DNA from 3 places in the Paenibacillus sp. CFBP 13594 genome. Region 3 is predicted to be linked to each of the others. Evidence: predicted binding sites of a transcription regulator. Region 3 holds the regulator's gene; each other region holds the start of a gene.
What was found. The regulator LexA, encoded in region 3, represses DNA repair genes until DNA is damaged. The targets are predictions, from matches to a motif close to CGAACATATGTTCG.

Region 1 (8,344 bases), on a different contig from region 3:
AGATCATTGGCAATGCCCTTTTGACGTAGCTCTTGCCTTATCCACAGTTTTCCCTTCCGCTTGCCCTCCATACGCTGTCTTGTCCATTCCTTCGCAAATAGATCGTCATCCACCAGGTTCTCCCGCTCAAGCCGATCCAGCGCCTCTTCAATCAAAGGTGCAGCAAACTCCTTCTGACGAAGTTTCTGACTTAATTCATGGCGTGTGCGCGGTTTATGCTCCAAAAAGCGCAGAGACTGTGCATACGTCCGCTGTCGCTCGTCAGCTACAATGATTTCCTCCAGATCCTTCTTCATAAACGTATTACCTTGAGTCATCCTGTATTTAATCATCACATCTTCAAGAACCGTAATAGAGTGGATACCAAAAGTGATTCGATAACGAGCTTGCCTGCTCTTCGTTCGTTCTACACGTGTAATAATAAGTTCTTCGTTGTCCGGAAATTGGGATAGGCCATCCTGTTCTGCTTCTTCATACAAATCCTCGTCATGTTGATCCATTCAGGTCTCCCCTTTCATAACATTTTCATTCTGACTACGCCAAGCACATCTTCACATAAGACAAAGAACACTAATAATACAAAAGGCCGGGAAGTCAGCCCGGCCTTTATCTCCACAGTTATCTCTGACAGTCAGCGTGCCAACAGCCCCTGTCCATTGGGACAGGGGCTGTTGGACACCGAGAGCACTCCCACCATAATTCCTTATCCAAATCGAGCCAAGCTCAATCAGGCAAGTTTACGGAGTCCAGAGGGGAACACCCTCAGGGTCCTCCCTACATGGGAGGTTTTGAGAGATTACTCGTTGATTTCAAACAATTCTTGTTCTTCTGCTGCTTCTTTTTGTTGCTCTTCAGTAGTTGGCGCAGGAACTGCAGTAACCAAGTTACTGGCTACACGAATTTTTTGTTCAATGATGTCAGCAATATCTTTATGCTCTTTCATGAACTGCTTTGCGTTCTCACGACCTTGTCCTAAACGCTCGCCTTCGTAGGAGTACCATGCACCACTTTTATTAACGATGTCCAGCTCTGTACCAATGTCAATGATACTGCCTTCTCTCGAAATACCCTCGCCATACATGATATCCACTTCCGCTTGTTTAAACGGAGGTGCCACTTTGTTTTTCACAACTTTAATACGAGTACGGTTACCAATCATGTCATTGCCTGATTTGATACTCTCAATACGACGCACATCCAGACGTACTGTGGAATAAAACTTCAGAGCACGACCACCAGGTGTTGTTTCCGGGTTACCAAACATAACGCCGACTTTCTCACGAAGCTGGTTAATGAAGATTGCGATTGTTTTGGATTTGCTGATTGCACCAGACAGTTTACGCAGCGCCTGAGACATCAAACGCGCTTGCAAACCAACGTGTGAATCGCCCATTTCGCCTTCAATCTCTGCTTTTGGAACCAATGCGGCTACAGAGTCAATAACAACGATATCTACTGCACCACTGCGTACAAGAGCTTCTGCAATTTCCAGCCCTTGCTCACCCGTATCTGGCTGAGACAGAAGCAATTCATCAATATTAACACCAAGTTTGCTTGCGTATTGTGGGTCAAGAGCATGCTCGGCATCGATAAATGCAGCTTGTCCACCCGCTCGTTGTACTTCAGCGATAGCATGCAATGCTACGGTTGTTTTACCCGAAGACTCAGGTCCATATATTTCAACAATACGGCCTTTAGGCAAGCCGCCTGTTCCTAATGCAATATCCAAAGCCAAGGAACCGCTGGGAATAATTTCCACATTCATATGAGTGGACTCACCCAGTTTCATGATGGATCCTTTACCAAATTGCTTCTCTATTTGACGGAGCGCCATATCAAGCGCGGCACGACGGTCTGACAATAAGCTCACACCCTTTACTGTTTATAAGATAATGATACCTTGTTTTAACACGTTTGCCAAGCTTTTTTTCGAACATACATTCGTTTTTTTGTGAAGGCCGAGGCGCCTCTTCCTCAAGGAAACTTTCCATTAAACAGAAAAAAGAACCGTAAACAAGGCTGTAAAGCCTAATTCTACGGTTCTTCCGTCTTCCTTAATTATACTTGCTTGGAACTGTAAATGCAATCGAAGCTATTAACTAATCAATCCATCGCCACAAGTTTTTGCCATAAGCGATAGAGAATCGCTTTGGCTGAACGAATGCGAACTGTCTCACGATTCCCATTAATACGCAGCTCATGAATCTCCGTCTCTTTTCCACGTTCAGCAAGAGCGATGAAGACAAGTCCGGGTGGTTTACGTTCCGAATATCCCGGTCCAGCTACACCGGTAACAGCCAAGCCAAAATCAGCATCGCCAATCATGCGGACCTGCTCAGCAAGCACTTTTGCAACCTCTGGACTTACCGCTCCAGGTGCATCTTCACCTTCCAGATAATCATGAGGCACATTCAGCAGCTTTTCTTTAATTTCATTGGAGTAACAAACAATTCCACCTTTGAGCATTGACGCACTTCCGGGTACAGAGGTCAGACTTTGCATGACAAGCCCCCCTGTACAGCTCTCAGCAGCGCTGAGCGTCAGCCCCATGTCAGACATCATGGTTACAATCGTGTACTCTATAGGCACATCCTCGTTCGCGTAGAGATGTTCTGTCAAACGCTCGCGAATCTGAACTTCCATCGCATCCAGCTTCAGCTTCGCCTCTCCCTCACTCGCAGCCTTCGTGGAGACACGTACCGTAACTTCACCTTCGCTCGCGTAAGGAGCAATCGTAGGGTCTGTCTGCGCGTCAATCAGATCCAATAGTCGATCTTCCAGAGCAGATTCACCAATACCTGCGAATTTGAGCATTCGGGAATAGATCGGCATCTCTTCTGTGAGTACATGCTGGAACAGCCAAGGTTTGACTTCCTGTTCAAACATTGGAATCAACTCTTTAGGTGGTCCAGGCATCACGACATAATATTTGTCATTGTCAGAAATCGCATTTCCTGCCGCAAGGCCCGTTTCATTGGCCAGAGGTGTTCCTCCATCAATAACGATCGCCTGACGTCGGTTATTCTCTGTCATGTCCACATTACGATCTCTGAAAAAGCTCTCAATTTTGTCCATCGCCATTCGATCTGTATGCAGTTTCCGGTTAAGAACAGCTGCGAGCGCATCCTTGGTCAGATCATCTTGGGTAGGTCCGATGCCACCGGAAAATAAAATAACGTCTGCACGGCCCTGCGCAATGCGAATAGCTTCACTAAGTCGATTCAGGTTATCCCCAACCACCGTTTGGAAATATACATCGATCCCCATCGCAGCCAATTCACGGGATAGGTATCTGGCATTGGTATTGACGATTTGTCCAAGCAGTAGCTCTGTGCCAACTGCAATGATTTCTGCCTTCATTGAGCATCCTCCTGTACACGTGGTGAGTGATCAAAGGGCAATAGGATAATTTCCTATTGCCCCTGACCCAATGCTTCCTTCATGATTACCCATTTAAGAACAAACCATTATGCTTTTGTTAAATGAAGCAAATTTTTGTTTTTGATAAAGTAATCGATACCCGACCAGATAGTAATAAGCGCTGCTGCCCATACCGCGATAATATCGACGTGAATACCCGTGTATGAAAACGGGAAATTGTTCAACAGCAACAGCACAATCGCCACAATCTGCACTACAGTCTTCAGCTTGCCCCAAGCACTTGCGGCAACAACCGAACCATCCAGCAATGCAATTTGACGCAAGCCGGTAACTGCAAATTCACGACTAATAATCACAACTGCAATCCAGGAATCCAGCTTGCCCATCTCCACAAGCGAGATCAAAACTGCAGTAACCAGCAACTTGTCTGCGAGTGGATCGAGCAGTTTCCCCAGATTGGTAACCATGTTATTTTTCCGCGCAAGGTATCCGTCAATTCCATCTGTGCTTGCGGCGATGATAAAAATAACAGCAGCAATCAGTTGATTATACGGAAGCGACAAGCTTCCAAGCTGCAACGGCTCTGGATAAAATGGAAAATCCACGAGCAGGAACACCATCAAAAAAGGGATTAAGCAAATTCGTGCAAGCGTAATCCGGTTGGGTAAATTCACAAGACGCCCTCCCTCATATCCTCCATTACTCCAAACAATCATCATAATCCCGTTATCATCATCCGGAACATGAAATGTACAGTTTCAATGTCAATCCAGATTAACATGATCCCACTATGTAGAAACGCAAAAAATAAAGTCAACCGCTCAAAAGCAAAACGCTTTAAACGTTCCGGTGACTTCCAGAAGATGTACTGCTTTTCACAAAGTCAGCAAACGATGAGGACTGGACTTGATGCTTGACTGCCAGCAATGCACACTTAGTATAATATACGCCCAATACCGTGTCAAAAAAACACTTTTGCTACAGAAAGGCCATATTACTTGAAATTTGTATATTGCAAATCCAAAGGTAGGTTAGCACCATTTAGCAGCTGCATGACAGCTTGCAAATCATTTTTACTCTTACCAGTTACCCGAAGTTGATCTCCCTGAATCTGACTCTTCACCTTCATCTTGGAATCCCGAATCAGAATATTGATTTTCTTGGCGATGTCCTGATCAATCCCCTGTTTAAAATTCAAACGCTGGCGGACTGTACCAGAAGACGCTGGCTCTACCTTTGCGTAATCAATGTTTTTCAATGGTAGACCACGCTTCGCCATTTTGGATTGCAGCACGTCAATGACAGCCTTGAGTTTGGTCTCATCATCAGATACGATCGTTAACGCATCCTTATCCAGTTTCAGGCTGCTCTTGCTGCCCTTGAAGTCATAACGAGCGCCAATTTCTTTCTCGGTTTGTGTAACGGCATTTGTCAGTTCTTGCAAGTCCATTTTGGACACGATATCAAATGAATTTTCTGAGCTCAAACCAGTCACCCTTTCAGTTAATCGTATGTACTGTAACATTATAGAGGATACCCTAAGCAAAAGTCTAATTTCTAGCTATTTTACACAAAGAAAAAAGCATTTTTGGCTTCCACTTCAAGTGGCTGCCAAAAATGCTTGCTGGTCCAGCTTCCAACCTAATAGCGGCTGCGGTTGGGCTGTCTGAACATATCGAGCACACCCAAAAGTACATGTGCAAGTCCAAAACCCAATATTCCGTAACCCCAAGCACTTGGAGTCAGGTAATAACCCAGGAGGCTGACAATGATCCCTAAACCTGTTACGATCCAGCTGACTGTCACAGCCATCCACCTCACTTCACCAAAAGTTAACTGCAAGTTAAGACACGATTATTGTCTCCTGCAGTTGACCCGGTTATTCGCTACCCGTGGTACCCCCTGTGCCGTCCGTTGATCCATTTTCAACACCTGTGGAAGAAGTAGTGTTACTACTGTCTTCACCAAGCTTCAGACGGATTCGATTGGTCGCCTTGCCATCCGTTACAACTTGCCCGCCAACCTCAATCGTGGTCGCTGCAGCGTAACCGGACTTAATATACATGCCTGTACTATCCAACTCAAAGGTATAGCTGTCACCTTCGGCTGTGTTACCATACTCCAACTTCTCTCCACTGGAGTTTTCGCCTTTGTACACTTCCAGCCAGCTATGACCTGTTGCTTTGATCGTAACCGTTACAGGTTGCCCTGCACTACCGTTAACTTTAAAGTTCGTAATATTTCCTGATTTCCCATCTTCTGCAACAGTCACATTAGACGGTGAATTGTCTGTCGGTTCTTCCTGATTTTCTCCCGTTTGTCCGTCGGTTTGACCATCAGTTTGGCCATCAGTTTGACCGTCCGTCTGTCCTTCCGTGTCTGTACCGCCACCATTACCGCCAGCGTCGCCCTTACCAGTACCGTCAGTACCTGAATCTGTCGCAGGCGGATTAGATGCCTGTCCGTTGTCGGCAGGTGGATCCGGTTTATCCTCAGGCTGTTGTTGACTGTCTGTAATTTTGACCTGATCAAGACCCGGATTATCTGATTCATCACCATTGTTATACACCACGTATACATACAACAGTACTACGATCAAAACAGGGAATGTCCACATCAGCGCGACAGACATCCACCGATTACTACGCTCAACCGGACGGCTGGAACGCTTCTGAATAACCGGTTCCATCGTTGCTTCCGTTTCTTCTTCGGGTACGTCTTTTTTGTGTCCCTCCAGCAGCTCATCAGGGTTCAGTCCCACGGTCTCCGCATAGGTTTTGATGAAAGCACGCACATAGAAGCTACCCGGCAGCACTTTATAGTCTCCTGCTTCTATGGCCTCCAGATACCTCTTGCGAATTTTTGTCATTTCCTGTACATCGTCAAGACTCATCCCTTTTTGCAGCCGGGCCTCCCTTAACTGCTGACCCAGTTCAGACATGCCATCTCCTCCTTATGTTTATCTCTTGAGTTGTTGCTAATCTATTTCATGATTCCGTACGGTTCCTTACAATTCGTCGGTGTAGCTAGCCGTAAACGTATCATAAATAATCTCTTCATTGGGAATGTTACGCAATTCAATAATAATATCAAAATCATTAAAATCATATTCGGATTCCTGTACAAAAATATCCGGATGTTCAATAACTTTGGTACTTGGCATCGACATAATATCTTGCAACAAATTGTAATGCCGCTCGCTGGAACGAATCGTACTTACAATTCCGTCAATGATGAAGACATTGTTCGGGTTCAATTCGTCTTCGGACATTTGACTCCTTATCGTCTGACGAAGAAGTGTGGAGGAAACAAACGTCCATCGCTTCATTGCACATACGCTGCCCGCAATAATAGACTCCGTTTTACCAACACGAGGCATTCCGCGCAAACCGATGACCTGATTGCCTTCCCTCTTAAATACTTCACCCAAAAAGTCCACAAGTAACCCAAGTTCATCTCGAGTAAAACGAAATGTCTTGCGATCATCCGAGTCACGGTCAATGTATCTGCCATGACGCACGGCCAAAATATCCACCAATTTAGGTTGACGCAAAGCCGATACGGTGATGCTGTTTACTTTGCCAAGCATTTCACCAAGCAAGCGGATTTTTTCATCATCATCCGATTCAAGGAGCATGCCTCGAGTTTTGCCTTCAACACCGTTAATGGTCAATATATTCACTTCAAGCATCCCCAGCATAGAGGCAATATCGCCTAACAAACCGGGTCTGTTCTTATGTATTTTATATTCCATGTACCATTGTTTAGATTCCATTTCAACACCCCGTAATGCATTATTCCACATTATTCGACAGCAACAGAACGTGTCCACTGGACAACAATCTGAGACATCTTCTAAAAATGGGTCACGTTAATGATATATAAAATGAAAATGAATTACAAGAACAGCTCTGTAATCCGTTTGTAATCATTAGAGAAAAGCCCCCTTGCGGGAGCTCTTCATCTGTAATCTTATGCGTTTTGTTTGGCCAATTTGACCATCAGGCACGCAATCGTACGACGCTCATCTGCATCGCCGACATCCCATAACTCTTTCAATGCCCGGTTGGAATGGTTCGCCGGATCGACTTTCTCATCAAGGAAGTCGCCGATTTCATACGCAAGTTTGTTGATGGTTTCTTCACTCATCCCCATCTTCTCTGCTTGCAGTACGCGGTCACCCAGGAACTTCTTCCATGTGTCAAAACTGGAGAGCACTGTTTTTTCTGTTGACATGATAAATCCTCCTTAGATGACGCATGAGATTTAAAATCAACAGTTGTAATATGTGCTTTCGAGGCATTTTATATACGAGCATTTTGAAAATAATCCGGAAGACGACTGCTTCTCAGCAACCTTCACCTGTTTTGTTCACAGCCAGTCAAGTTTTTCTTGCTTTTTACGTTAACCAACCGCCATTTGGACTGATGATCTGCCCATTGATATAACCCGATTCAGGGAGAGCCAGAAAATAAACCAATGATGAGATTTCATCAGGTTGAGCAAGTCTTCCTGCCGGAATTTCCTCTTCCAGCATCTTCAGTTCACTCTGATCCAGATGGCTCAGCATGGATGTCTGAACGGCGCCAGGAGCAACCGCATTTACGGTTACTCCGGAAGGTGCGAGTTCTTTCGCAAGCGCTTTGGTAAATGCATTCACCCCACCCTTGGTTGTGGAATACAGCACCTCACAAGAAGCACCAGACAGTCCCCAGATCGACGATACATTAATGATTCGGCCATACCTTTGGGAGATCATGTGAGGCATCATTTCCTGTGTACACATAAACGTGCCTTTGAGGTTAATTGCCATCACTTCATCCCAGATCTCCTCTGTAACATCAGCCAACATCCCATAGTGCGAGATTCCTGCATTGTTCACAAGAATATCTGGCATGAGATTATGCGACTCGAGCTTCTCACGCATGCGCTCAATCTGTTCCCGGCTGCGAAGATCCGCAGA
Region 2 (8,344 bases), on a different contig from region 3:
CCTGCGCTTGGTGTGCAATTACCGGTTAAGGTTGTGGTGGCGAACATTCTAGCTGAGATCATTTTGTTGTTCGTGGACGATGTGTACAATGCACTTGAGTCGGGTGGCACCTATATTGTATCTGGCATTTGGAAGAACAAAGAGCAGGTTGTACATGATGCTCTGGTAGCCTCCGGGTTTGAAGTAAGTGCCATCCACCGTGATGAGGATTGGCTCGCGTTTGTAGCCAGAAAGGGGTAACGTATGGACTTTTGGAATTCGTTCTTTCGTTATCCGATCGATCAGCTTCCGTTTTTCCTGCTGACCATTCTGATCGCATTTACGGTGCATGAATTCTCGCATGCGTATTTTGCCAACAAATTCGGTGATCCAACAGCCAAGCTGTTGGGTCGGGTCACACTGAATCCGGTTGTACACTTTGACTTATTTGGTGTGCTGTTGCTCATTATTGCTGGCTTTGGTTGGGCGCGTCCAGTTCCGGTTAATCGGGCTAACTTCGAAAAACCTAGATTGATGGGCATCATCGTATCCGCAGCAGGGCCTCTGAGTAATCTGTTGCTCGCGATCATTGGTACAATCATCTATGCTTCACTGGTTGGTTCGGGAGCACTCGGCGGCATTGATAATGAGCGGTTGCTGACAGCAATCACAACGTTCTTCGCTATCTTTAACTTAACCAACTTTTTCCTGTTCCTGTTTAACTTGATTCCGTTGCCCCCACTGGATGGTTATCGGATTCTGGAAGATTTAGTGCCACCTGCAATCAGCCGCAAGCTACAAGGGGTGGAGCAATGGTCCATTTTTATCTTCCTATTGATTCTTGTTATACCTCCGTTGCAAAATGTGACGATTCAACCTTTGTATGAGTTTGCGCAAACGATGTATGTGGATCTGGCAAAGCTGGTTATTGAACTATATCGCTAAAAGCGCATCTTGTATTGGACCGGAATACTGGTCAGAAACACGTAAAAGTTGTATGATCATCTGTGGCGATTGGATTCACGCTTGTCATTAGGCGCGGTGAATTCCAGTCATAACAGGACAGAATGGGTGGATTGACTAATGCAGCGATATTTTGTATCTGCAGAACAGTTTAATGAACACGCTGTGATCATCACAGGTGATGATGCACGCCATATCGGCAAGGTCATGCGTGGTAAGCCTGGAGATAAACTGATTGTCAGTGACGGAAACTCCAGAGAAGCACTCGTGGAAATTGAGACCATTGAAGTTGGCCAAGTGACAGCGAATATTGTGGAACCTCTCGAGATGGACCATGAAGCACGGATTCGTGTAACTGTGGCACAGAGTTTGCCCAAGGGCGACAAGATGGAAACAGTGATCCAGAGATGTACAGAGATTGGGGCGGTATCATTTGTACCCTTCCTATCAGAACGTACGATTGTGCAATATGACGCCAAGAAAGAAGGCAAACGGTTGGAGCGCTGGCGGAAAATTGCCAAGGAAGCTGCCGAACAGAGTCACCGGAATCGCATTCCTTCCGTCGAGCAGCCGCTTTCCTGGAAAGGGCTGTTATCTTCTTTTGAGGGCTACAGCCTGGTATGTTATTGTTATGAGAAAGAAAACGGTAAACAGCTGAGAGATGCATTGAAACCGTTTGTTGAGCAGCTTGCACCTGATGCAAGTGCAGAAGTTTTGATCGTGGTTGGACCGGAAGGTGGATTTTCTGAGAAGGAGACGGCAGAGGCTGATCAGGCAGGTGCTGTATCTGTTGGACTGGGCAAACGCATTTTGCGTGCTGAGACAGCTGGAATGGCGGCACTAACTTGCGTGTTATATGAATCCGGAGAAATGGGAGGAATGTAATTATGCCATCCGTGGCGTTTTACACCTTAGGCTGCAAAGTTAATTTCTATGATACAGAGGCGATTTGGCAATTGTTCAAAAACGAAGGTTACGATCAAGTGGACTTTGATGAACAGACAGCGGATGTATACTTGATTAATACTTGTACAGTAACCAATACCGGCGACAAAAAGAGCCGTCAAATTATTCGTCGTGCCATTCGGCGCAACCCGGAGGCGATTGTGGCCGTTACAGGCTGCTACGCGCAGACTTCTCCGGCAGAGATTCTGGACATCCCAGGGGTGGATCTGGTTATCGGTACACAGGACCGTGACAAGATTTTGCCATATGTTAATGAAATCCAGGAGTCCCGTCAACCGGTTAACGCGGTGCGTAATATTATGAAAACCCGTGTATTTGAAGAAATGGACGTACCGGATTTTGCTGACCGTACCCGAGCATTCCTGAAAATTCAGGATGGTTGCAATAACTTCTGTACATTTTGCATTATTCCGTGGTCTCGGGGTCTCTCACGCAGCCGTGAGGCAAACAGCATTATTCAACAGGCGCATCAACTCGTACACGCCGGATACAAGGAGATTGTTCTGACCGGTATTCATACAGGTGGGTATGGCGATGACATGGAGAATTATGATCTGACCGATCTGCTGTGGGACCTGGACAAGGTAGAGGGTTTGGAGCGTATTCGAATCAGCTCGATTGAAGCCAGCCAGATTGATGACCGCATGCTTGACGTGATCAAACGTTCAGACAAACTGGTTCGTCACTTCCATATTCCGCTGCAAGCGGGTGATGATACGGTGTTGAAACGCATGCGCCGTAAATATACGACAGAAGAGTTTTACAACAAGATGCTTCGCATTCGGGAAGCAATGCCGGATGTAGCGATTACAACAGACATCATTGTTGGATTTCCGGGTGAGACGGATGAGATGTACCGTAATGGCTATGAGTTGATGCGGAAGATCGGTTTTTCCGAAATGCACGTATTCCCTTATTCCAAGCGTACGGGTACGCCAGCAGCACGAATGGAAGATCAGGTGGACGAAGAGGTCAAAAATGCACGTGTGCATGAACTGATTGACTTGTCTGAGCAGATGCAGCTGGAGTATGCTGAGCAGTTTGTCGGACAGGTACTGGATGTTATTCCCGAAGGTGAAGCCAAAGGCCGCGAGGGAAGTGGCAAACTGCACGGTTATAGCGACAACTACATTCAACTGGTCTTTGACGGAACGATGGATATGGTCGGTAAAGTGTGCCGAGTCAAAGTGGTTGAAGCCGGCGTCAACGAGAGTCAGGCTACGCTGGTACGTGTGTTGGAAGAGAATCTTAAGTCCGCCGCGATGTGATCGAGGCGTCAGAAACAAGGATTTCATTTCCTTGGGGAGCTTACCCGGGGAGATGAGGTCCTTCTTTTGCAAAAAATAAGATAAAGATATCGAAGTTGATGGGGGAGAGCACGATGAACAAAAAAGAAATTTCAGCAGGCGGAGTTGTTTATAGAACAGGGGAAGACGGACGTCTTCAAATTCAGCTTATCGTAGATCGTTACGGTAAAACAACTCTCGCCAAGGGCAAAATGGAAGAGGGAGAAACAATCGAACAGACGGCACTGCGCGAGATTTTGGAAGAGACAGGTATGGTGGGTCGCATTGTAGAACCGGTTGACATCATTGCTTACACGTACCAACATGCAGATTTTGGCCCGGTGGACAAGGAAGTCCATTATTATCTCGTTGAAGCCAAGAGTGGTGATCTACAGCCTCAGATTGAAGAAATCAAGGGTGTGGATTGGTATGCTCCGGAAGAAGCATGGTCCTTACAGCAGCAGAGCGGATATGATAATAACGATGATATCTTGCGTGTAGCCCTGAACAAGTTAGGCATTAACGTATAACGCATTATAGTTCTGGTTCGAGTCAGTTAGCCCTCGCGCCTTGTGGGTCCGATAGGCAGATCATCAAGCCACGGGTGACTTCGCCGCGGGGGCGTGGACCGGTGGTTTTTTGTGCCAGATGGGCAAGTAACAGAACGGTAAAGCAAGCAGTGAACTGGTGATGTTAAAAAGGGTCTGGGCATGCGCAATCTGTGCCCCGTTGTCCGCTGACAGCCAGGCCGAAGCTGCATGCAGCTGGCCGATCAGCGGCATAAAGAGCAGTGCTCCCGCAATGTTTAATACAACATGGGAGGCTGCGACAAACTTGCCTGCGGATGCTCCACCCGCGGCAGCGATCACAGCGGTGATGCAGGTCCCCACATTGGACCCGATCACAATGGCGATGCCGATTTCCACAGGTAATACCCCTGTGGCTGCGAGCGTAATCGCCATGCTAATGACAGCAGCGCTGCTGTGAATGAGCGCTGTCAAACAGGCACCTGCCAGGAAGCCCCACCACAAGCTGTCGGCCGAGCGGTCGAGAAACCATTGAAATACGCCCATGCTCCGCAAGGGTAAGGCAATGGATTGCATCACCTGAATGCCTGTCATAACAAGTGCAAATCCCGCAGCTGAGAGGAAGCTGTACTGGATGTTAAACAGAGTCTGGCGCGTACGTTCAGGAGCGGTCAGATTGCGTTCACCAAGTACAACAAACATGGCCCAGCCCGTCAGCGACAGGACAAGCAATGGCAGGGAAGCTCGCCCGATCTGCAGTCCCACCAGCTCCGTTGTCAGGCATGTCCCGATGTTGGTGCCGAGGATGATGCCGAGTGTCCGCCCATAGGTAATTAATCTGGCATTAGCCAGTCCAATGGTGAGTACGGTGACTGCAGTACTGCTCTGTAACAGAGCCGTTGCACCTGCACTGAAGGCCATGCCTTTCCATGGAGCAGAGGTGGCCCGATTGAGCCAACTTTCCAACATGGGCCCAGCCATGCGCTGCAAGGCCGTTTCCATCAGCTTCATGCCACCAAAAAAGATAATAAGCCCATAAAGTAGGGGCAATATAACATCTCTAAACATAGAAACATCATTCCTTCCGTCCGGGTTCCTTAACTCATCCTATGAGTAAGAAATGACAACCATGACAAGCCTATAGGAAATCAGAGGAAGCCAGCCTCCCACAATTCAAGTATTTCAATTGCCGCACCCCAATTCGAAAGATACGGTGATTCGTGCAAACGTAGCGAAGAAGACGAAATTGTTACCGAAGAAGCGAAGCGCTCGCCTTTATCCCCGGATTTTCCCTTTAAGAAAGGGAATCAAAAAAATCTGGGGATAACAGCGATCAGAGGAACAATTCGTCGCCGTAGCGCCACCTAATTGCGCCATCCCAATTCGAAAGATAAGGTGCTTCGTGCAAGTGTAGTGGAGGGGACGAAATCGAATCTGAAGAAGCGAAGGGTGCGCCTTTGTCTCCGGATCTTCCCTTTAAGAAAGGGAATCAAAAAAATCTGGGGATAACAGCGATCGGAAGATCGATTCGAACCCGGAACGCCACCTACGCGCCGCACAAAACCTATCTTTTGAACTATTAAATTAAAGGAAGTGGATCTACCTTGCCATCAGTTAAACTCGAACGCAGTCGCAAAAAGCGGCTTGAACATGCACATCCATGGATATTTAACAACGAAATTGCCTCTGTTGACGGAAACCCGGAACCGGGAGATCTGGTCAATGTATTGAATCATCAAGGTCGCTATCTGGCGACAGGATATTACAATCCCGCATCTCAAATCACTGTAAGGGTTGTAGCTTATCAACCTTTGGAGTCCGAACAAATGGATACGGCGTTTTTTGCAGCGCGTTTCCGCGATTGCTTGCGTCATCGGGAACGTTTTATCCAGGATGGAGAGGCTTACCGTCTCGTTTACGGCGAAGCTGATTTTCTGCCAGGATTAATCGTTGACCGATTCGGCAGCATTCTCGTTGTACAGTTGCTTACACTTGGCATGGATCGTTGCCGTGAAGCCATTGTACAGGCACTCATTGAAGTAATGCAGCCTGAAGGCATTTACGAGCGCAGTGATGTCTCGATTCGTGAACTGGAAGGTTTGGAGCAGACCAAAGGTCCGCTGTACGGAGAGTGCCCACGGCATGTCACGGTTACAGAGAATGGACTACTCATTAAAGTCGATATCGTGGAAGGACAGAAGACAGGTTACTTCTTCGATCAACGTGAGAATCGTGCAGCGATCGAACCGCTCATGAAGGGTTGGGGCTACAAGAGTGGAATCACACTTCAAACGACTGAGCAGGATGGCACAGAGCAGCTCTTGCCTGTGAATAAAAGCGGAAAGGTAGTTACATTCCCATATTGGGATGGTGCCACTGTACTGGAGTGTTTCTCACACACGGGCAGCTTTACGTTGAATGCTTGCAAGTATGGAGCTAAAAAAGTGACTTGTCTTGATATTTCGGAGCATGCCATTGAGAGTGCACGAACAAATGTGGAGCTGAACGGTTTCACCGACCGGGTCGAATTCGTAGTTGCTGATGCATTCCAGTACTTGCGTGAACAAGTGAAGGGGCTGGATGAACGTACTGCACGTGCGCGCGCTGGCGAACAAAAAGTAGATACTTCCAAAGCGCTTGCAGCTGGCGGTAAAACATTTGATGTAGTCATCCTCGATCCCCCGGCGTTTGCCAAGACGAAATCAGCAGTTAAAGGTGCATGCCGCGGATATAAGGATATCAACCTGCAAGGTATGAAACTGGTTAATGAGGGCGGATATTTGGTAACAGCCAGCTGTTCGTATCACATGCGTCCTGACCTTTTCTTGGACACGATTGCCGATGCAGCAGAAGATGCAGGAAAAGTACTGCGTCTAATCGACTGGAAGGCAGCTGGTAAGGATCACCCGCAAATTTTGGGCGTGGATGAAGGACATTACCTGAAATTTGCTATTTTCGAAGTGCGCAGTAAAAAGAATTAATCGTATGATTTCCGTTCAAATTTCACTGTATAGATTGGACTAAAGATTTACACGAGAACGTAGAGGACAGAAATAACCTGAAGGAGTGAAGCTAAAAGCTTTCTGAAGAGCTGCTTCGGAAGCATAATCTTCGCCTTTATTCTTGTTTTTTTTCACTTTTTAAAAATTGAATCAAGAAAATCTGGGAATAGCAGCGATCGGAGGGTTGTTCTGTCATCGCAGTGGCAAGTGTAAATTATCTTTAATTTAATCTATAGATCAAGTCAAAAGTCCACAGTGTGATAGCTGCGGGCTTTTTGCTGTTTTGCTGTGTTAACGGAGATGATCTCCGGTTTTACCGGATAGTGGCAAACGTATGTTCCGAACCAAGTCAGATATGTTATACTGGGAATTAAAATCTTGTACGTGTGGTTTGGAGGATTAGACATGTCCGTTCGTTTTGTTATTGGCCGGGCAGGCAGCGGCAAAAGCTCGCTGATTACCCGGGAAATTACATCCCTGCTTCAACAAGAACCGCAAGGCACACCTTTGATTTTGCTCGTTCCAGAACAGAGTTCTTTTCGAACAGAGCAGGCATTGGTGTCTTCTGGAACAATTAAAGGTACGATGCGTGCAGAAGTGCTCGGCTTTCGCCGTTTAGCCTATCGTGTAATGCAGGAAGCAGGTGGTTCTGCTCGTATTCCGATCGGAGCCGAAGGCAAAAAGATGCTGCTCTACAAGGTCATCCAGCGCCGTAAGGAAGAATTAAAGCTGTTTGGTGCATCCGGCAGCCAGCTGGGTTTTATAGGCGAATTAAATGACTTATATAGTGAATTTAAACGTTATGAATTTGATCCATCATTGCTGGAAGAGGGGCTGTCTGGAGGGAATACCTCATCGACTTCGCCAATTCTGGAGGATAAGTTGCATGACTTGAATCTGATATATCGTGACTATGAACAGGAACTGACCAATTTATATATTGATGATGAAGACACGTTGACCGAGCTGACAGATCGTTTGTCGGAAAGTGCATTGCTGCAGGATGCCCAGATCTGGATTGATGGTTTTCAGGGATTCACGCCACAGGAGATGAGTGTGATTGGTCGGCTGATGTTGCAGTCCTCTTCCGTGACCATTGCACTGACATTGGATCGTCCTTATGATCACGGCGCACTGCCTGGAGAATTGGAACTGTTCTATCCCACGGCAAGTGCCTATGCGCGTCTGAAAGGGATGGCTGAAGAACTGGGTGTACCGAGCGATATAACCGTGCTAGATTCGGAGATTCCACCGAGATACAAGGATCGTCCGGGACTTGCTCATCTGGAGGCTGGTTTCGACCGCCGAATTCGTTGGAAAAGTGATGGCCTTGATTCCGGAATCCGACTGGTTGCAGCGGAGAACCGACGAGCTGAGATGGAGGGAGCACTGCGTGAGATGCGGCGTCTGGCGCAAAACGAAGGTGCGCGTTATCGGGATATGGCAGTACTTGTTCGTCAGTTGGATACCTACGCTGATATAGCTGAACCTCTATTCAGGGATTATGACGTACCCGTCTTTCTGGACCGCAGAAGAAATGAACTTCATCATCCATTATCCGAGTTTATCCGTTCGGCACTGGATATTGTTCGGCGCCATTGGCGTTACGAGGATGTATTTC
Region 3 (8,344 bases):
AGTTCGAGACCAGAACTTGTACCGATTGCCGAAAAGGACAAGGAAATGATCTGATTACCGATTAGATAAGTATTTAACTACTTGTCACTGCTCTAATTCATTAAGCTGGTGGGCAGTTTAGTTTAAGATTAACTGCGGTGAACCATATCATCGCTAGTGATAAAGCAGAGAATTGAACTGGATATTGCATCGGCAACGCTGAGTTTGCAGGAAGGAGCTTAAAGTATTCACGTAATCGATACATGTGGAGTGTCTTATATTGATAGTCCGTAAGGAATAGATGAGATGTGACAGTTTCGCTCAAACGACTTAATTGTATAGTGTTGACACTTCGCCCACTTGGAGTAATATGTAACTATTGAGATATCATTCTATTTCCGATGAAGACATATCTTAGTTTGAATGTTATTTAGGAAGGAGAGACACTATGAAAAGGTTCGAGATATGTTCTATGCAAAGTCTATTTTATGAACAACGGCGGCTGTTTGTATAGAGCTAATATTATAAGTAACCGCTTAAATCCGGATAGTGATAATTGTTATAGTGTAGACTTTGCTACCTTAAAATTCAACTATTTTAAGGAGCGGCTATCATGAGATATGTAAATGTCAACATCATCTTTCCAGAAGAATTTCTAAATGAAATACAAAAGTATATGAACGTTGGATTGGTTTACGTTTCTCGATGGTGACACTATCGAGAAACTTTCAGATCGATTTTGCCTTATCAAACGATACTATTAAAGAGATCGTTTATATAAAATAATAGTTTAACAAAAGTCGCATTGGAAGAAATTCTAATGTGACTTTTTTGTGTATAGTATAGTTTAAATTGTTTACTACATATTTTCAAGCTTTTACTATCGTTATAATAACATACAAGAGAAGTAGTTACGTACTTCATAAAAACTGTAGGGGGATAACAAATGAATGATTTTTTAAGATTTGATACTGATGAAGAACGGCGGGCGTTATTAATCAGAGCAAGGAAAGTCGCTCTATCTGCTATTCAAAAGTATGATTTAGAATGGGATAACATCCAGTTTATTCAACTATCCGATACGATCACGTATAAAATTGAAACCAGTACAGATAACAATTATTTACTTCGCATTCATTCGGACCGATTAAGCAGAGAGGAAATTCGTTCGGAACTCCTACTGTTACAAGCACTGAACAAATCGAAAGATCTAAATGTACCAGAAGGGATGGCAAATTGTGATGGTATTTATGTATTGGACATCGAAACAGAGACAGGATATAGGCGCCCTTATATAACGATGATGCGATGGATAGAGGGTGAAAAAGCAGTAGGTGAATTTACAGATAGTCAAGCATATAATATGGGTGTATTGATGAGCAGGCTCCATGCAGCAGCAAAGGATTTCAATCCACCTTCTGATTTTGTAAGACCTACTTGGGGAGTAGAAAGTTTTAAACGTGAAATGGATAAGTTGGAACGTTACTATGAGCGTTTTTTATCCGAAGAGGGATGGAAGCTGTATCAAGATGCAGCTGAGAAGGTTGTATCCCAACTTACCACGATGCATCCAAGTGAACATAATTATGGGCTCATTCATGCTGATTTACATACCGGTAATATGGTTTTTGAGGATAATCAACCCTATCCGATTGATTTTGGAAGATGTGGGTACGGATATTATCTCTACGATATGGCAGGCACCATATTGGAGCTTTGGCCAAAGCATCGATGGATGCTTATCCAAGGTTATGAGAGTATTAGGAAGTTGGAAACGGACTATATTCGGGATCTGGAATGTTTTTTTGTCATGTTCATGATCGAGAACTACTGTCATCACGCCTCTGATCCAAGAGAAACAACCAGTTTAATCGAAGAACAAAAGTATGCCCAAGCATACATAAGAGAATATTTAAATGGTAATCCATTTTTATTCGAAGTGGTCGAGCCTGTAAATTTGGATTAATACTAACCGATACCGGGCTAAAATAATGATATCTTATGGTGATGATTTACAATAAGTCGCTGTTTAGAGTGTTTGTTCATATCATCGAGTTTTAAAAACGTGAGCTATGACTTCGAGTTTATATAAGATCTACTTGTGTACTTAGCGCTGAAACTTTTCTGTTTATTATGAAGATTTCTGCTTATTCATGAAGTTTGTCCGATCCAGTTGTTCTTCAGCTTCTCTAGTTCCCCTTCATTTTGGGGTATATTTTGACAGAGCTGTTTGGGTCGTTTCGTGATTTTTTAAACTGGCATTGAATTGGAATGAAGGCGACTCGACTTGGTGGGTCGTCTTTTTTCTTTTCTAGGGGCTTGATGGTTTGCGCCGGATGTTCAGGACAGCGAGATGCCAAATACGGTTGAGGCATTATGGAAGATCGAGCTTTTATATGGAAAGCATCCGTCCTATACGGAGAGTAGTATGCGGTAAAGTTAACAACGAAGCTGGAGGGGGAGCTTCGAAGTGTTCCTTGGTCATCGATTTGAGGGATAAGTTCGATGAGTTCCTTAGAGATTTTAATGTTTTTGGAAGATGGAGAAGGCAGAGATGCATCAAACCATTGATTATGTGAAGCTTTAAACTTCATATTCTGCAGAATTAGCTTAATGTAATTATTAAGAACCCCTTTTATATCTTTAAAGCCTCCTAATCCAATTGGTCACTCGAAGCCACCTCAGATACACTAAATGAAATGAGGAGAGCGTCCATGAAAATATGGAAACGGGGAGGTTACAGTTACTGGAAATAAATAAAAAAGGCCCATGGCTGGATTCATGTAGAATGAAGGTTCCTACACCACATTCACACAAGGAGAATCCAGCCATGAGCTACAGACATTTTAGCATAATTGAACGGAGCAAGCTAGAAATCCTACACCAGCAAGGCAAAAGCTGACGAGCAATCGCAAAGGAACTGGGCAGACATCCTTCGACCATTTGCCGTGAATTAGAGCGTGCAGCTTCATTTGGATCCTATCAGGCGGAGCATGGATGTTTCATTTGTATGTTGAAAGTTTCATATAGAAGAGGTATACTTTAATTAAATTTTGAACAATTTAATTTTAAATAATTAATTGGAGATGTTATTATGGATCAGGCAAAACAACTAGTGACAGAACAACGTACATTTTTTTATACAGGACAAACTAAAAATATCGAGTATCGGATTAATGCACTTCAACAGCTTAGAAAAGGAATTGAAAAGTATCAGCAACGGATTCAAGATGCACTTCGGGCTGATCTGAACAAATCTGAGGCGGAAGCTTACAGTTCCGAGATTCGAATAGTTCTGGGTGAACTGGATTTTGCATTAGAACATCTGCAGGAATGGGCTGCACCCAAACAAGTCCCAACCAATGCGGCTATGCCGGATGGGGTGAGCACCATTTACCCTGAACCATACGGAGTGGCGCTTATTATTGCACCTTGGAACTATCCTTTCCAACTGGCGTTTGGTCCACTGATTGGAGCAATTGCAGCCGGTAACTGTGCAGTTATCAAGCCTTCTGAATTAACACCAGCCGTATCTCGTTTGACGTATGATCTGATTCATGAGATCTTCCCTCAGGAGTATATAGCCGTTATGGAAGGGGAAGTCGAAGCCAGCACAGCATTGTTGAAAGAGAAGTTTGATTATATTTTCTTCACAGGCAGCACGGGTGTTGGTCGCATTGTGATGAAGGCAGCTGCAGAGCACCTGACTCCTGTAACTCTTGAATTAGGTGGTAAGAGTCCTGCTATTGTCCATAGTGACGCAGATCTGAAGCTGGTAGCTCAGCGTATTGTTCGTGGTAAGTTCCTGAATGCAGGCCAAACTTGCGTTGCTCCGGATTATTTGCTTGTACATGAACAAGTTCATGACGAATTGATCAATCTGATTGGCGCAGAGATCAAAGATAAATTTGGGGATGATGTGTTACAAAACGCTGATTTCCCGCATATTGTCAACGAACGTAACTTTAATCGGTTGTCGAAATTCCTCACAGATGGCAAAACGCTAATTGGTGGGCGTTCTGTACGTGAGCAGTTGCTCATTGAGCCGACTGTACTTGGAGATGTGAAATGGGAATCAGCTGTGATGCAAGAAGAGATCTTCGGTCCGATTCTTCCTGTGTTTACGTACAGTGACCTGAATCCTATGCTGGATGAGATTGTTCGCCGGCCAAAACCATTGGCGCTATATCTCTTCACACAGGATGAGCAACTGCAGGATCAGGTTCTGAATCAAGTATCCTTCGGTGGGGGATGTATTAATGACACACTTTCTCATATGACTTCACACTATCTCCCGTTTGGTGGTGTCGGAGAGAGTGGTATGGGCTCATATCACGGACAACAGAGCTTTGATGTGTTCTCGCATCACAAGAGTGTTCTGAAACGCAGTGAATAATTAGCCGCATAAATAACATAAACATGAAAAAAAGAGGTTGCCCTGTTCATCAGGGCAACCTCTTTCGTATTTCATTACATCTAGTTTTGTTACTCAAGTTAAATATTAATGAATATCTCGGAAAAGGCCAATGACTTTACCCAGAATACTAACATGTTTCAAACGTAAAGGTTCGAAGGTCGCATTCTCCGGTTGAAGGCGAATATGATCTTTCTCTTTATAGAACGTTTTCACTGTAGCTTCATCGTCTTCAGTCATTGCAACGACGATATCACCGTTATCAGCAGTTTGCTGTTGACGGACAATAACGTAATCTCCGTTAACGATTCCAGCTTCCACCATACTATCTCCGACTACCGAAAGCATAAACACTTTCTGTTCGCCTACATAATGTGTAGGGAGAGGGAAGTAGTCTTCAATGTTCTCGGTTGCAGTGATTGGAACCCCGGCTGTAACCTTACCAACAACAGGAATACGTGCAACGCTATGAGCAAATTGATGAGAATGCTCAGACTCTTCCTGGCTCAGAAGCTCAATGGCTCTTGGCTTGGTAGGGTCGCGTCGGATCAAACCTTTTTTCTCCAAACGATCCAAATGTCCATGTACTGTTGAGCTGGAAGCCAGTCCAACCGCTTCACCAATTTCCCGTACGGAAGGAGGATACCCCTTCAACCGGACTTCATTTCGTATAAACTCCAGAATAGCCTGCTGCCTGCTGGATATCTTCGACATACCGTATCAACCCCATTTTAGTAACGTTTGGGAAAATTATAACATAGAACCTCCGTTCGTACAAACATAAGTTCTAAATAAAATGGTATATAATCAGTGTTTTTTAACTTATAGAACCGAATTTGTCCAAAAGTCAGAGCGTAATACTGCAAATGCTTTGCAGAAGGATTTGAATTAAGATATTTCTCCTTCAAAAAAGAAGCGAACAATTGTTCTAAAAATCTATTGAACAAAACAAGTGTTCGTGTTATATTGATTCCAACAGATAGGAACAAACGTTTGGAGGCGGGTATTTAATGAGATATTCTACTTATCAAAGCATTTATGAACCAATGAATTCGGAACTGGTGAAGTCTAACATAGGGAACTACAAGAAGGTTTTAGCGCGTTTCAAGATTTCTTCATGGATGTTAAAGGTAGCCATTACCTCTTTGATTATATTTATTGGATGCAGCACTGTTTTAACTGTATTTGCTGGCAATGAGAATGATGTTCTGCCTGGAGGAAAGATAGCTGTTTCACAAGGGGAAACATTATGGAGTATTTCTTTGGAACATAAACCGACGAATATGGATACACGTATTTATATAGAAGCAATCAAGAAAGTGAATCAACTTCATACAACTTCCATCCAAGTGGGACAAGTACTAGCTCTACCGCAATTTGCAGAATAAAATGCACGTCAATGAGTGTTAGCGCGTGTCAGCTTGACAAGCAGCCTTTATAATGGCAAAGTTAATATGACTTTGTATTTTTGGAGGGGACAAGCTTGGATATAGATAGTCTGGTAGCACGCATTAACGAATTGGCTCGTAAGCAAAAGTCCACGGGATTGTCAGAGGAAGAACTTGCTGAACGTGCCGAGCTAAGAGAGATTTATTTGAGCAATATTCGCAGCAATTTCAGACAACAACTGGATACCATTGAGATTGTTGATGATGAGAATGACAAAGGCCACCAAGGCAAACTCAAACACTAACGAAACCTAATGATATCATTATGATATTTAGGTTTCTTCCTGTTATTTTGAGTGTGCAATTTATAGGGGGAAATGTTGGTTTGCAATTATGTAAGCCGATACAAAGACACATAAGGGGGATTCACATGTCGCGTTCGTTCGAGAGAACGGTTAAGAAAAATTCCAAGCAGTTAAATCAGCAACGCAAAAAAAGTGGTCAACCAATCACTGGTACACCAGGTGAAGAAGTCTTTAAGGGACGCAGCTTGTTGTTCCCAATATTTTTGATCGGTCTCGCCTTTTTGTATCTGTTTATGAGCACATTCCTTGTGCAAGCTCCAATGACAACTTGGGACTGGGTGACCATGCTGCTTTACGTATTTTTGGCAGTCATCTTCATGCTTCGCCGTCCATACATCAAGATTAGCAGTAATCGGATTATAACGACGAAGGGTAATCGTGAACGTTCAATCGGGGTTGAAGATATCGTCAAATTCAGAATTGAACCGGGTACAGTTGTTATCGAACATAACAGTCGCGGGAAAAGATGGGTGTTCACCAAGTTATTGAACCGTTACGATACAGATGCGATTGCAGAACGTTTGCTGAAATTTGCAAAAGCACACCAGATCACCGTGGAAACCGTCGAAAAGTAATTATTGCATAAAGGGGTAGATGATCGGAATGGCGTTAAAAGCGATTTTGTTCGACCTGGATGATACTTTATTATGGGATGAGCGTAGTGTTCGAGAAGCTTTTCATGAGACTTGTCTAATTGCAGCACAAGAGACTGGGGTCAAACCGGAGGAACTTGAAGAAGCTGTTCGTAACGAGGCACGTGCACTGTATGAATCTTATGAGACCTTTCCTTTTACCAAAATGATTGGAATCAATCCGTTTGAAGGCCTTTGGGCCAACTTTACAGGTGGGGATCAAGCTGAGTTCCGTCAGTTGGAACAACTTGCTCCAGTTTACCGTAAAGAATCCTGGCGTCGTGGCTTGTTGAAGTTGGGTATAGATCGGGAAGATCTTGCTGAACAACTGGCCGCACAGTTCGGAGTAGAACGTAGATCCAGACCTCATGTGTACGAAGAAACGATGGATACTTTGCTTCAATTACAAGGGAAATACAAACTGTTGCTGTTAACGAACGGTTGTCCTGCTTTGCAACAAGAGAAGTTGGATGGTGTACCTGAATTGACTCCTTTCTTTGATGAGATTATTATCTCGGGTAACTTTGGAAAAGGAAAACCAGATCCGTCCATATTTGAGCATGCTTTGAGTAAACTGGGTGTTAAACCCGAAGAGAGCATGATGGTTGGGGACAAGTTGACGACGGATATTCGTGGTGCTCTATCAGCAGGCATCCAAGCCGTATGGATTAACCGTGAGCATAAGACCAACAATGAAACGTATGCGCCCGACCATGAAATCACGCATTTATCCGAATTAGATCAACTTATTGCTAAGTTCTGAGCAGATCAGCTATAACATCTTACCTCAGCACCCTGAAACATTGGAAGCTTCAATGAACGATGATGTCGTTCTTGAAGTTACCAATGTTTTTTAATTTGATTTTATCGACTAAGTTGCCTTGTTAAATGAGATTTTCATTTATTTTGCTAAAAGTTATTGAAATTAGGGGGGAGCTGGATTAAAATATAACTAACATACTAGTATGACTAGTATTTAGATTGTCCTAAGCAATTTCTTTTTGACTTACTTCATTAAAGGGAAGCAGGGAGTTATTGCTTATTATTTTCGATTAATTGTAAGCGCTTAATATTTTAGAATAGCTTCTTTCGATTTGGAGATCACACCACTTATTAAGTGCTAATGAATGATGTGAAGCACCTTGGATTGTGTGATTCTACATAATACATCAAATTGATATCGCTTACATTTGGCAAACATCTATTTCGTAGTGGGGGTGAAGTTAAAGGAGCTGTTGTCTTCTACAAGAGGAGAAACGATGGGAAATGTACATGAATTACTCTTACTTATCAAGTCCTGGATCGGAGTGAAAACACATGGAGTCGGAAACCGCTAAAACAACGTTAACCATGACATCTTTACGTAAAGAGAGCAGATTACGAACGGCAGCAACTTTGTTCCGCAAAGACTGGCAGCTGTATTCACTATTAATCCTTCCCATCATTTATCTCCTTATTTTCAAATATGGACCGATGATTGGTAATGTGATTGCGTTCAGACGTTTTGTTCCCGGGGGAAGTATATTTGGAGAAAAGTGGGTTGGATTAAGGTACTTCAGAATGTTC

Region 1: the regulator LexA is predicted to act here: its motif matches at 1,931-1,944, upstream of recA (recombinase RecA).
Region 2: the regulator LexA is predicted to act here: its motif matches at 7,051-7,064, upstream of addB (helicase-exonuclease AddAB subunit AddB).

What each region holds. Positions count from the first base shown of each region.
Region 1 covers NZ_JACYVQ010000002.1:352,826-361,169, forward strand. Annotated here, with positions in the region: gene IFU39_RS09025 (regulatory protein RecX) at 1-500, opposite strand, end outside; gene recA (recombinase RecA) at 797-1,861, opposite strand; gene IFU39_RS09035 (competence/damage-inducible protein A) at 2,104-3,360, opposite strand; gene pgsA (CDP-diacylglycerol--glycerol-3-phosphate 3-phosphatidyltransferase) at 3,468-4,055, opposite strand; gene IFU39_RS09045 (YajQ family cyclic di-GMP-binding protein) at 4,376-4,867, opposite strand; gene IFU39_RS09050 (hypothetical protein) at 5,023-5,193, opposite strand; gene IFU39_RS09055 (helix-turn-helix domain-containing protein) at 5,261-6,322, opposite strand; gene IFU39_RS09060 (DUF3388 domain-containing protein) at 6,389-7,156, opposite strand; gene IFU39_RS09065 (DUF3243 domain-containing protein) at 7,354-7,617, opposite strand; gene ymfI (elongation factor P 5-aminopentanone reductase) at 7,781-8,344, opposite strand, start outside.
Region 2 covers NZ_JACYVQ010000004.1:576,902-585,245, forward strand. Annotated here, with positions in the region: gene prmA (50S ribosomal protein L11 methyltransferase) at 1-240, shown strand, start outside; gene IFU39_RS16190 (site-2 protease family protein) at 244-924, shown strand; gene IFU39_RS16195 (RsmE family RNA methyltransferase) at 1,063-1,827, shown strand; gene mtaB (tRNA (N(6)-L-threonylcarbamoyladenosine(37)-C(2))-methylthiotransferase MtaB) at 1,830-3,176, shown strand; gene IFU39_RS16205 (NUDIX hydrolase) at 3,290-3,724, shown strand; gene IFU39_RS16210 (Na/Pi cotransporter family protein) at 3,788-4,789, opposite strand; gene IFU39_RS16215 (class I SAM-dependent rRNA methyltransferase) at 5,326-6,702, shown strand; gene addB (helicase-exonuclease AddAB subunit AddB) at 7,129-8,344, shown strand, end outside.
Region 3 covers NZ_JACYVQ010000001.1:444,050-452,393, forward strand. Annotated here, with positions in the region: gene IFU39_RS02145 (phosphotransferase enzyme family protein) at 926-1,945, shown strand; partial or broken gene IFU39_RS33515 (helix-turn-helix domain-containing protein) at 2,810-2,971, shown strand; gene IFU39_RS02155 (aldehyde dehydrogenase) at 3,074-4,375, shown strand; gene lexA (transcriptional repressor LexA) at 4,481-5,107, opposite strand; gene IFU39_RS02165 (LysM peptidoglycan-binding domain-containing protein) at 5,404-5,781, shown strand; gene IFU39_RS02170 (DUF896 domain-containing protein) at 5,877-6,086, shown strand; gene IFU39_RS02175 (hypothetical protein) at 6,212-6,721, shown strand; gene IFU39_RS02180 (HAD family hydrolase) at 6,750-7,541, shown strand; gene IFU39_RS02185 (ABC transporter permease) at 8,129-8,344, shown strand, end outside.